DNA from 2 places in the Mesorhizobium sp. M0816 genome. Region 1 is predicted to be linked to the other one. Evidence: riboswitches for the same ligand, from Rfam matches in the RefSeq annotation. Region 1 holds a riboswitch; the other holds the start of a gene.
What was found. Region 1 has a riboswitch for cobalamin ahead of NKI17_RS22230 (CbtB domain-containing protein). Riboswitches for the same ligand answer to the same signal wherever they lie in the genome.

Region 2: it holds a riboswitch for cobalamin, as region 1 does, so the genes downstream of both, metE (5-methyltetrahydropteroyltriglutamate--homocysteine S-methyltransferase) here and NKI17_RS22230 (CbtB domain-containing protein) in region 1, are expected to answer to the same signal.

The regions. Positions count from the first base shown of each region.
Region 1 covers NZ_JAMYOT010000014.1:154,993-161,024, reverse strand. Annotated here, with positions in the region: gene NKI17_RS22240 (heparan-alpha-glucosaminide N-acetyltransferase) at 1-534, opposite strand, end outside; gene NKI17_RS22235 (aromatic ring-hydroxylating oxygenase subunit alpha) at 753-1,946, opposite strand; cobalamin riboswitch at 2,088-2,284, shown strand; gene NKI17_RS22230 (CbtB domain-containing protein) at 2,321-2,500, shown strand; gene NKI17_RS22225 (CbtA family protein) at 2,516-3,298, shown strand; gene cobU (bifunctional adenosylcobinamide kinase/adenosylcobinamide-phosphate guanylyltransferase) at 3,291-3,812, shown strand; gene cobO (cob(I)yrinic acid a,c-diamide adenosyltransferase) at 3,814-4,431, shown strand; gene cbiB (adenosylcobinamide-phosphate synthase CbiB) at 4,797-5,768, opposite strand; gene cobD (threonine-phosphate decarboxylase CobD) at 5,767-6,032, shown strand, end outside.
Region 2 covers NZ_JAMYOT010000033.1:33,397-39,428, forward strand. Annotated here, with positions in the region: gene metE (5-methyltetrahydropteroyltriglutamate--homocysteine S-methyltransferase) at 1-1,932, opposite strand, end outside; cobalamin riboswitch at 2,028-2,228, opposite strand; gene NKI17_RS31160 (MFS transporter) at 2,727-4,355, opposite strand; gene NKI17_RS31165 (transposase) at 4,646-5,323, shown strand; gene NKI17_RS31170 (adenosine kinase) at 5,356-6,032, opposite strand, start outside.

The sequences.
Region 1 (6,032 bases):
GCGCGGGTTGGTCGCCGACAGGCCGACCCACCACAAAGCCGGATGATCGAAAAGCTCAGATCGCAGGTAGAAAGGCGCGGCAATAGCGAGGGCCGCCACGGCAAGCGTCAGTAGCGCCGGGAGGCGCAGGAACGCCAGGCCGAGCAGGCTGGCGAGCGCGATCTCGTGCAATATGCCGAAGAAGATGAAGCCGTCGGGCGTGGCGATGCGGGTGACCAGCGATATTGCGAGCGCTGCCCCGGCAACCATGGCGAAGCGCTTCCAGAAGCCGGTCCAGCGGATTTTTTTGCCATGGGCGAGATAGAGGCTGATGCCGACCAGGAACAGGAAGCTCGAGGCGATGCAGCGCGCGTAGATTTTCCACCAGCCGAAGGCGGTGAGGCCGGGATCGGTGTAGCCGAAGAATTCGAGGTCCCAGGTGAAATGATAGCTCGCCATGGCAAGCAAAGCGATGCCGCGTGCAATGTCGATAACGGCGATGCGCTTCGACTTCGGTTGATCCTGAACGGCTGCGCTCGGCGTGTCGATGCTCATGGTCTCGCTGTCTTGGTTCAGCCCCGGCAAGACGACTATCACGGTTGCCACCGTCAAAAGAAGCAGGGCCTTGCGTCGCGTTGGTACCGGTCGGCATCAGAGCTGCTTTAGGCCAAAGCCGGAAAGCCTTTGGCCGGCGTGCTGGCGTTTTTCGGACTGGGCGCGGTTTTCGCGACACTCGGCCTGCTGGCGGCGGCCTGCGGCTTCGTCACCTGGCGCTATCTGCCCAAATCGCTTTGATGTGCGAGCGCCGCATGGCGCTCGCGCACCCAGTTGTGGAAGCGGTGCAAGTCGTACTCCTCGGGCATCAGTACGCCGGCCTTGTGGCGCATCGAGCGCAGGCCCATCTGGTTGACCTCGCAGATATCAGCATCCTCCTCCAGCACCTGGGTACCGAAGGCGACGATGTTGTCGATATCCGCGGCCGGATCGGCGAGCGCTTCGGGCGAAAAAAGCCATTCGGCGGTAAGTTCGGTCTGCTCCGGCCCAAGCGGCACCAGCCGCACGGTCCTGACATAGTCGACATGGCCGACGACGAACATCGACGGCAGGCTGGTGGCATAGGTCTGCCCGGCGGCACGCTCGCCCGGCGTCAGGCCGGAAAAGACCGAGCCGTGGACGCGCCCGTCGCGCGACCAGGTTTCGGCCCCGGCCCGCAAGCCGCCTGCAAATTCCGGCGCGTCATTGTCGGCGTGGCGCGCCCATTCGGGGTCGTCGTGCCGGCCCATCAGGCCGCGGCCATAGATCGGCACCAGCCGCGACAGGTCCTTGTGGACGCCGGGGCAGTGCAGGCACTCGTTGAAATTTTCCCAAAATACCTTCCAGTTGCAGTTTATCACCTTGCGCAGCACATGGCCGCTCAGCAGCGTTTCCAGCGGCCAGTTGGCGAGGTTACCGGATGCCGGATCGAAGGATGTTTCAGCCGAGCCGGCAGCGTCTTCCGCCAGATTGACGAAGACGAAACCGCGCCACACCGAAAGCGCGACCCGGTAGAGCGGATGATCGGCCTTGTCGAAGCCGTCCGGCAGCGATTTCGACGGCACGCGCACCAGATCGCCGTGCAGCGAATAGGACCAGGCATGGTATGGGCAGGTGATGAGCCGCGCCTTCAGCCGTCCTTCGCTCTGCTGGCAAAGCTGCGAGCCGCGATGCCGGCAGGTGTTGTGGAAGGCGCGCAACTCGCCGGTCTCGTCGCGCAGCACGACGACCTCCTGCGTGCCTATGCGGAACGTCCTGAAAGCCAGCGGCTGGGCAAGGTCGGCCTCGCGGCAGACGAGCAGCCAGTTGCGATACCAGATGGCCTCGAGATCGCGCTGATAGGCCGCGATGTCCCAATAGGCTGATGACGGCAGCGTCGGCTCGGCCCGCGTCAGGCCGTTGTAGGGACCGCGCTCATTCGGGCTGGGTTGCATGCCGGCTTCCTCCCCATCCGCCAGCCGACACCCGGCTGCGAAAATTGTCAATCGCGGCGCCGGCCGACCGGGCTTGGCGAGGCGGCGCATTCGCCACACGATCCGGCGGAATTTGGTTTGCCGGGCGCGGCGATTCTGCCTATAGTCGCTGATGTCGTCGGTTCCGTTTGGAACCAAGAGGGAATGCGGTGAGGGCAAGTTGTTTGCCCAATGCCGTGGCTGCCCCCGCAACTGTGTGCGGTAGTCCTCTCCATATGCCACTGAAGGTTCGCCTTCGGGAAGGTGGGGAAGGGCGCTGATCCGCGAGCCAGGAGACCTGCCGGCGACAGGAAACTGACTTCTATGCCCTCGGGTGGAGGGCGAAAGGACAAGACATGAATACCGCTTCCGTCTCGCTCGGCGCTTCCGCCTCCTCGCAGTCGCGTCTCATGCAGCTGGCGCTTGCTGCATTCCTCGGCATTTTCGTCATGGGCTTTGTCGGCTTCTCGCATATCGATGCGGTCCACAATGCCGCGCACGACTATCGCCACTCGATGGGCTTTCCCTGCCACTGACAAGGGGCTGACATCATGACACTGTTTCGCAACGTCGTGTTCATCGCGGCGATCGCAGGGCTTGTGGCCGGCGTGGCTCTCGCCTGCATGCAAGCCTATGCCACGGTGCCGCTCATCCTGAAGGCGGAAGTCTATGAACAGGCCGGCGGCGGCCATGACCATGCCGCGGCACCTGCGACACCGGCCGAAAACGCCGCGGGCACGACGGCTATGAGCAGCGCCGCGCCGGCAGCGGCTGAAGCGATGGCTCCGGCGGAAGACGAAGGCTGGGCGCCGGCCGACGGTTTCGAACGCTTCGGCTTCAGCGTCGTTGCCAATATCGTCACCGGCATCGGCTTTGCGCTGGTCCTGGTTGCGGTTTCGGAATTCGCCGGCGGCATCGGCAATTGGCGCCAGGGCCTGTTCTGGGGGCTTGCCGGCTTTGCCGTGTTCACGCTGGCGCCGGGCCTCGGCCTGCCGCCGGAACTGCCAGCGATGCCGGCGGCCGACCTTGTCCAACGCCAGATATGGTGGTGGGCAACAGTGGTGGCGACAGCGGCCGGTCTCGGCCTTATCGTCTTCCGCAGATCGCTGCCGCTGGTGGCTCTTGCCGTGGCGTTGATCGTTGCGCCGCATATCGTCGGCGCGCCGCAGCCCGATAGCTTCGAGACGGCGATCCCGGAAGGCCTGCACCACCAGTTCGTGGTGGCGGTGACGCTGACCAATCTGGTGTTCTGGCTGGTGCTCGGCGCGGTCGTCGGCGTGGTGCGCGGACGCTTCACGGGCACGGCGACCAGCCTGCGCGACAGCTTTGCCTGACCGCGCTGCCGGGGCACTGACCCTGGTCATCGGCGGTGCGCGCTCCGGCAAGAGCGCGCATGCCGAGAGCCTGGTGACGGTCGGCCCGCCGCCTTGGAGCTATATCGCCACGGCGCAAGCCTATGACGACGAGATGCGCCAGCGCATCGCGCTGCACCGCTCGCGCCGCGGCGCCGGCTGGACGACCATCGATGCGCCGCTCGACCTTGCCGGCGCGATCGGAGCGCTGCCTGACGGCCAGCCGGTGCTGATCGACTGCCTGACGCTGTGGCTGACCAACCATATGCTGGCCGACCATGATGTCGGGGCCGAATGCCGGAGGCTGGCCGATGTGCTGTCGCGGCCGCGTGGGCCGTGGTTCGTGGTGTCCAACGAGATCGGCCAGGGCATCGTGCCGGACAATGCGCTGGCAAGACGGTTTCGCGACGCCGCCGGCCGGCTGAACCAGGACGTCGCGGCTGTTGCCGGCACCGTGCTTTTGATGGTGGCGGGGCTGCCGCTCAAGGTGAAATGACATGGCTGATACTATCGATCCCAAGGACGAGGAACGCCACCGCGCCAAGATGGCCAAGCGCAAGGCGGTGCAGGATGCCGAGGTCGCGGCCAAGACGCTCGAGAAGGGGCTGCTGATCGTCAACACCGGATCGGGCAAGGGCAAGACCACGGCCGCCTTCGGGCTGGCGCTCAGGATGCTCGGCTATGGCAAGCGCGTCGGCGTCGTCCAGTTCATCAAGGGCAAGTGGCACACCGGCGAGAAAGACGCCTTTGCCGCCTTCGGTGACCGTGTCGTCTGGCACGCCATGGGCGAGGGCTTTACCTGGGAGACACAGGACCTGAAGCGCGACATCGCGGCGGCCGAGGCTGCCTGGGCGAAAGCGCTGGAGCTGATGGCCGAGCCGTCGATCAGCCTCGTGGTGCTCGACGAGCTGAACATCGCGCTGCGCTACGACTACCTCGATCTCGAAAAGGTGGTCGCGGCGCTGAAGGCGCGTCGCGAAGGCCTGCATGTCGTCGTCACCGGCCGCAACGCCAAACCGGTATTGGTCGAGGCGGCCGATCTGGTCACCGAGATGGGCGTGACCAAGCACCACTTCTCCGCCGGCGTGAAGGCGCAGCAAGGGATCGAGTTCTGAGGGGTGTTGCTGGCGCCTCTTCTTCCTTCTCCCCTTGTGGGAGAAGGTGGATTGGCGCGCAGCGCCAAGACGGTTGAGGGGCGCTGGCCGGGGCGCTGTTGGTGCCAAGCTGGAACACCCCTCATCCGGCCGCTTCGCGGCCACCTTCTCCCACAAAGGGAGAAGGGAAAGCCGCACGAAGCGGCTCGCCCCTGGAATGGTAAGGGTGAAGGGCGGCGCCGACCTGACGCGATTATTTGAGGCGTAGCCCTATTTTGTTCTTGCTTTGTGCCGGCAGCTATGCTACTAATTTGGCTATGGTGCTAATTGGCTCCAACGACCCGCCGCATGGTGGGTTTTTTGTTTCGCCTGAGATCGGGCGAAGATCACGCCAAGATAACAACCACCGCGACCACGCCGAACAGCGCGATCAGCAGTAAGTCGGCGACGCGGTAGAGTTTCAGCGCCCGTCGGATGTCGGTGCTCTCGACATCATCGCGCCGGCCGCCTTCGCCCATCAATGCGTCTTCGACCATGACGCCGTCATAGGAACGGGGGCCGGCGAGCGCCAGGCCGAGCGCGCCGGCCATCGCTGCTTCCGGCCAGCCGGCATTGGGCGAGCGGTGCTTTTTCGCATCGCGCCGCACGGCATGCCAGGCGCCCTTGGCGTCGGCGCCCTTGACCAGAAAAGCGGCGAGTACGATCAGCAGCGCCGTCAGCCGCGACGCCGGCAGATTGATCCAATCGTCGAAGCGCGCAGCCGCCCAGCCGAAGGCTTCGTGGCGCGGGGTGCGATGGCCGATCATCGAATCGGCGGTGTTGGCGGCCTTGTAGGCGACGCCGCCGGCGAGCCCGCCGATACCGAGCCAGAAGGCCGGCGCGACGACGCCGTCGGAGAAATTCTCGGCCAGGCTTTCGATCGCGGCGCGGCAGACAGCGGCCCTGTCGAGCTTTTCCGGGTCGCGACCGACGATCCGCGAGACGGCAATGCGGCCCATATCCAGTCCGCCGCTGTCGAGTGCGTCGGCGACCGCTTCGACATGCTCGGCCAGGCTCTTCTGCGACAGCAGCGACGTCGCCAGGATTGCGGTGACCAACAAGCCGAGGGGAATGCTCCAAAGCAAGGTTTCGAGCCAGAGGGCGAGGGCGGCCGGCACCAGCACGATCACCAGCAGCGCGACGACGCCCCAGCCGCGACGGTGGGCGTCGGAATCAGTGGCGCGGTTGAGCCTGCGGTCGAGAAAGGATATCAGCCTGCCGAACCAGGTGACGGGATGGCCAATGGCATCGAAGAGCCGGGCCGGGTAGCCGAGTACAAGTTCGATGGCCAGCGACAGGAAAGTGATCAGGATCGGCATGAAGTCTCTTGATGGAGTGACGGCGGCAGTGGACCACGGCGGAAGCCTTGGCCGGGCGAGGGCGCTTTTCCCTCACGCGCCGCTGCCTTTCGTCGACCTCTCGACCGGGATCAATCCGCACTCCTACCCGCTTTTCGATTTGCCCGCCACCGCCCTGTCGCGATTGCCGGAAACAGCGCGCAGCCGCGACTTGGCTGAACTCGCGGCAAGCGCCTATGGCGCCCCGTCGGCGGCGAATGTCGCAGCGGCGCCCGGCACGCAGAT
Region 2 (6,032 bases), on a different contig from region 1:
ATAGTCGTTCCAATCAGACTGGCGCAGTGGCAATCCTTCGCGAAACGCGGCCTCATCGATCTGGATCATCCTTGCGCCGGACCATTCGAGATCCGTCACTTCGTCGCGGATGGCGAGCGCGATCTGGCGGCATGCTTCGGAGCGCGGTACGTCGTCGCGAACAAAAGACCAGTTGAGAATGGTCACTGGGCCTGTGAGCATTCCCTTCACAGGGTTTTCCGTAAGCGACTGGGCGAATTGCCACCAGCGCAGCGTCATCGGATTGGGCCTCGATACGTCGCCGAAGATGATGGGGGGGCGCACGTAACGCGACCCATAGCTCTGCACCCAGGCATGCTGGGTGAAGGCGAAGCCGGACAGCTGCTCGCCGAAATGCTGTACCATGTCGTTTCGTTCGAACTCACCGTGCACCAGCACGTCCAGCCCGATCTCTTCCTGCCAGCGAATTGCAGCCTCGATCTCCTTCTTCAGGAAGGTCTCGTAATCGACATAGCTCAGCTGGCCCTTCGCATGAGCGGCCCGCGCCCTGCGTACCTGCGGCGTCTGCGGGAAGGACCCGATGGTCGTCGTCGGGAACGGCGGCAGCCCGAGCGTGCCGGCCTGGACTCTGGAGCGCTCGGCAAAAGCGCTCTCTCGTCGCTTCATGCTGTCGTCAATGCTGGCGATCCGTCCCTCAACAAGCGGGTCATGGATCTTCGTGGATGTCACGCGAGTGGCGGCAGCCTCGGCAGACGCTTTCAACGCGCCTGCCACCGCATCCCTGCCTTGAGTCAGGGCCCGGGCCAGCAACACCAACTCGTCGGTCTTCTGGGCCGCGAAGGCGAGCCACGACCTGATGTCCGCGTCGAGTTCGGTCTCCATGCGCAGGTCGATCGGCACGTGCAGCATCGAGCAAGAAGGCGCGATCTCGACGCGGTCCAAGGGCCAGCCGGCGACGATCGGTTTGATGCGGTCGAGAATGGCGGGCAGGTTCGCACGCCAGACGTTGCGGCCATCGATCAAGCCAAGCGAGAGCACCAGATCCTTCGGTGCGAGCCGACCCACGGTTTCCAGTTGCTCGGGAGCGCGCACGAGATCAATATGCAGCCCGGCCAGGGGCAGAGAAACCGCGGTTTCGAGATTGTCTCCCAGCGGCCCGAAATAGGTAGCCAGCATGATCTTCAGCTCGGGCGCGGCTTTCGACAGCTGGCCATAGGCGAATTCGAACGCAGCTCGTTCGTTCGGGTTCAGATCGAGGACAAGCGCTGGCTCATCGATCTGCACCCAGTCGGCTCCCGACAGCTTCAGCCTCTGCAGGAGTTGCTCGTAGACGGGCAGCAGCCGCGGCAGGAGCGCGATGGGATCGAATCCTTCGGCAGGCGATTTCGCCAGCTTGAGGAAGGTGATCGGTCCAAGGATGACTGGGCGTGTGTGAACGCCGAGAGCTTTAGCCTCGATGAAGTAATCGACCGGTTTCGTCGACGAGAGGGCGAACGTCTGATCATCGTTGAGTTCCGGCACAATGTAGTGATAGTTGGTGTCAAACCACTTGGTCATTTCCATCGCGGTTACATCAGACCCATGAGTCGCCTGCTGGTGACCAGCGTGTCGACAATCCTCCGTCTGACCCTGGTTGCCCCGCGCCATTGCGAAGTAGATGTCAAGTGGAACCTCGCCGCTATTCCAGCCGTAACGGGATGGAACGGCGCCGACCATGGCTGCGGTGTCGAGCACATGGTCGTAGAGCGAGAAGTCGTTCGACGGGATTTTCGACACGCCGCGATCGTGCTGCTCCTCCCAGCTAGCGGCACGGAGCGCCTTCGCGGTCGTGAGAAGGTCGGCAGCGGACGATTTTCCGGACCAGTAGCTTTCAAGCGCGAATTTCAGTTCTCGCCGACGACCGAAGCGGGGCACGCCGAGCGTTGCTACAGGAATTTGCTGAGAGACAGTCATGCCAGACCCCGATGGTTGGGGCGTCGGTGACAAGGAAGGCCCTAGCAGGCCGGCACGAACGCCAGGCTGCAGCGGCCACCGAGACACCCCGCCCGTGGACGTAATTCGCCGTGGCAGGTCTCCTGGCTCGCGGGGTCATAGCCTCTACCCGTCTTCCCAAGGCTATTCGCCTTAGTGACATGAGTGGGGTTGGCTCGCCGCTAACAGTTGCGGGGGCAGCGCCGGCATCGCACCGGCTTCCCTCTTAGCTCCGCTGCGGCAGCGCCGTACGGAGAACCACGACGCGGGAGACAATTACAACAGTTCGCTTCTTTGTCAACGCCGCATAAAGAAATGTTTATGTCGTTATGTTAAATTTCCGTTGGCATGTTCCAAAGGTCGCCTCGAAAGCGAAAACTGTGGAAGCCTTGAGCGGCCGGTAAATCAAAGCAATGACGCACGGCGCCCTTGTCCAGGAGGATAGGAGTTCGTCGGCTCCCGGCGGCAAACATACCGGCAAGCGCCGTGGTGCTGCTTCCCGCATCATGCGAACGCCACCTCGGCATCGAACTTCGGCTCCGAGGTTCCGACCGCTTCGTCGGTGATCTGCTCGCGACCATATTCGGCTCAATGGCGAGGCTGTTGCCTAGGAAGCTGTTGGCCGTGATGCCCTCGGTGACACGACACAATGATTTCGAGGGGAGCACCCGAGGCCCGGCGCAGCGGCGTGTTGCGAAGTGATCGAGGCCAATGTCTCGACCTGCTTGTTCGCAGCCCACCGGCTCAAGGTAACCGGCTCAAACCAACGGGCCAGCTCAAGTCCTGTCCAAATGAGGCCTGAGCGGCAAATCGTCGTGCACGCGCACGGTTTGGCGTTCGATCTTGTGATGCGTCTTGGGCGGGCAATCGCCACGGTGCAGCGCTTCCAGGCGCGCAACGATTTCGGCGTCATCCTGGGTCTGCCTGTTGTTGTGGCGAACATACTCGACCCAGGTTGGCACATGATAGCACTCGGTCCATAGTTCGGGCTTTTCCAGGTCACGCAGCAACGCCCATTGTCTGGCGCCATCTCGCAGCCGGGCTTTTCGCCACGATGTCATCACACTGAGAAATTCTGGGACATCTCTCTGATCGATACGATAATCGACCATCACCATGATCGGACCGCTTCGTGGCCGCAGATCAAGTTGCAGCGTCGGTTCGCTGAACTTGTTGGTCGGATCCAGATTGAGCGTTTCGAAATCCGGCTGACGCAGAACGATCCCCATCAGTCCACCAATCACAAGAACCACGCTGGCGACGAGGAAGGCTCCCGAAACACCTTGGACATCCGCCAGTTCGCCCCAAAGCCAGCTTCCCGCCGCCATGCCGCCGTATGTGGCCGTCTGATAGAGAGACAGGGCGCGTCCAACCACCCACCGCGGCGCCGAAAGCTGCACTGTGACGTTAAACAGCGAGAATGATTGAATCCAGGCCGCACCGGCTGGCATGAGGAGCAGACAGCTCAGCCAAACGTGCTCGCTCCATGCCAGAAAGAAGCAGCTGATCGCCAATATAAAGAACGCACCGCGAATGACCCATTCGTTGGAGAGAACTTCTCGGACCCGCCCGATGAGGAGCGCGCCGCAAATCGCTCCCAAGCCGAAGAAGCCAAGCATCACGCCGTAGGTGACCGCGGTCCCTTTGACCTGTTCGCGAGCAACCAACGGCAGGAGAGCCAAAATGACAACGGCGGTGAGGCCGAAAATGAAACTCCGGCACATCACCTTGAGAAGGTTCGGCGACAAGAGCACGTAACGGAAGCCCGCCGCCATCGCACTGCCGAAAGCCTCCCGCGGCAGCGCTTGTCGTGCCCGTACGGCTTTCCACCGCAACAGCGCAGCGATCAGAGCGAAGTAGCAAAAGACGTTAAAGAGGAACGCGAAGGCCGCACCGGCTGTGGCCACGATTATGCCGCCAATCGCCGGCCCGATGCTGCGCATGAGATTGTAGCTCATGCCGTTGAGCGCAACCGCGCTAGGCAGGTGTTCGCGAGGCAGGATATCCCCCATCGAGGCTTGCCAAGAGGGATCGTGCAATGCCCAACCACAGCCGATCAGGAAGGTGAGACCCAGAAGGATCCAGGGTGTCATTTCCCCCGCATAGGTCAGGAACGCCAGGAAGGCGGATACGCAGACCATCAGCAGTTGCGCAGTCAACATGATCCGGCGACGGTCAAAGTTGTCCGCGAGCGCTCCCGCCGCGAGGGAGAAGATCATGTAGGGGAGGGTGGTCGATGACTGGACGAGCGCCACCATTCCATGGGAGGTGGCGATGCTGGTCATCAGCCAAGCCGCCGCCACACCTTCCACCAGGGTGCCAAGGTTCGAAACGAGTGCAGCCGACCATAGCGAACGGAAGGTCTTGTGCTGAAAAGGAACGAGTGAAGATGTTCTCTTCGCCATTGTGGGAAGCTTCGGGATCGAGCGCGGGGCTGGATTTGGTTCGCCTCACTCAACCATGGCCTCGCCGTACAAGCCAAGCTGCCACAGTGGCGCGCCTGCTAACCCAGAAAACTTGGCGGCCTTACAGGCATGCGCAGGACGCGCGAAGCCGCTCAAATCTCCCCAGATGGGTCAGCCATCGAAGACCGGCATCACTTGCCCGTTGAGCGGCTATACGATAATGCTCCGCGCTAAGCAGGAAGCGCCAAAAATTCGAGCGGCGACTTCATTCTCCTATTCAGGAAGGAACTATGAGGCGGCAGACGCGACCATTCACCGTGGAAGTCAAACAAAAGCGCAATTATCAAAAATCCGCACGTTCCATCTGGGGCAATTTCGACATCGCCGCGGCGATGGCCGAGACAACAAAGGAAGTCGAGCCGTTAAATCGTCAGCTTGTTGACTCTACTGTCGTGGCCCTTGATGCTGAACCTTTGCAAAAACCGCGAGTGGAGCATTTCATGGCCAATCCCCTGGAAACCGAGTCAGCAGTAGTTCCTAGCGCACCGGCAGACAAAGCGGAAACGCCAAAACCGAAGACGAGAGCGCGGCGGTCGAGGAAGCCAGAAGCTGAGGCGAGCGCGCCTGCCCGCAAGGAGGGCGCCAAGCCGATATCCGCGACCACTGAAGCACCGCCGTCAGCGCGAACAGGCCGAAAGAGCTACTCCGCGAAGGATCGTGCCCAGAAGCTGGCGCAGATCGAGACCTCGATCGGCGGCGGCGCTACTCTCAAGAGCGCGGTGAAGCAAGCCGGCATCTCGGAACAGACATATTATCTTTGGAAGAAGGCGGCGGCGCCGGCGGCGGACAGTGACGGGCTGAAGGATCTCGTCGCGCTCGAGGAAGAAAACAAGCGGCTAAAGAGCCTGCTTGCCGATCGTCTCCGCAAGGAGAATGCGGAACTGAAGAAAAGGCTCGGGCTGGATTAAGGAGGGTGGGCAGCTGGTTCTTGGCTCGCCACCTACAGTAATCCCGCCTGCTCCGCCTCTCGGCGCAGATTCTGCCGTGGCCTTGGGCCGATCTGCTGGATGACCAGTCCGGCCGCCAGCGAGCCGAGATCGCCGCAATCCTTGAGGCTGCGGCCTTGCGTGTAGCCGTAGAGGAAGCCGGCGGCGTAGAGGTCGCCGGCGCCGGTGGTGTCGACCAGTTCGCGGATCCTGGTCGCCTCGATGGTGACGGTCTCGTCGCCGCGCACGATGACCGAACCCTTTTCCGAGCGGGTGACGGCGGCGATCTTGCAATCCTTGCGGATCTGCGCCAGCGCCTCGTCGAAGGACGCGGTTTGGTAGAGCGACTTGATCTCGTGGCTGTTGGCAAAGACGATGTCGACGGTGCCGGAGCGCATCAGGTCGAGGAACTCGTCACGGTAGCGGTCGACGCAGAACGAGTCCGACAATGTCATCGACACTTCGCGCCCGGCGGCGTGGGCGAGCTTCGCCGTCTGGCGGATCGCTTCCTTGGCGCGCGGCGGGTCCCATAGATAGCCCTCGAAATAGGTGACCGCGGCGCCCGACGCCTTGTCGGCCTCGACGTCCTCCGGGCCGAGCTCGATGCAAGCGCCGAGATAGGTGTTCATCGAGCGCTCGCCGTCGGGCGTGACGAAGATCATCGAGCGCGCCGTCGGCGGTTCGCCATTGA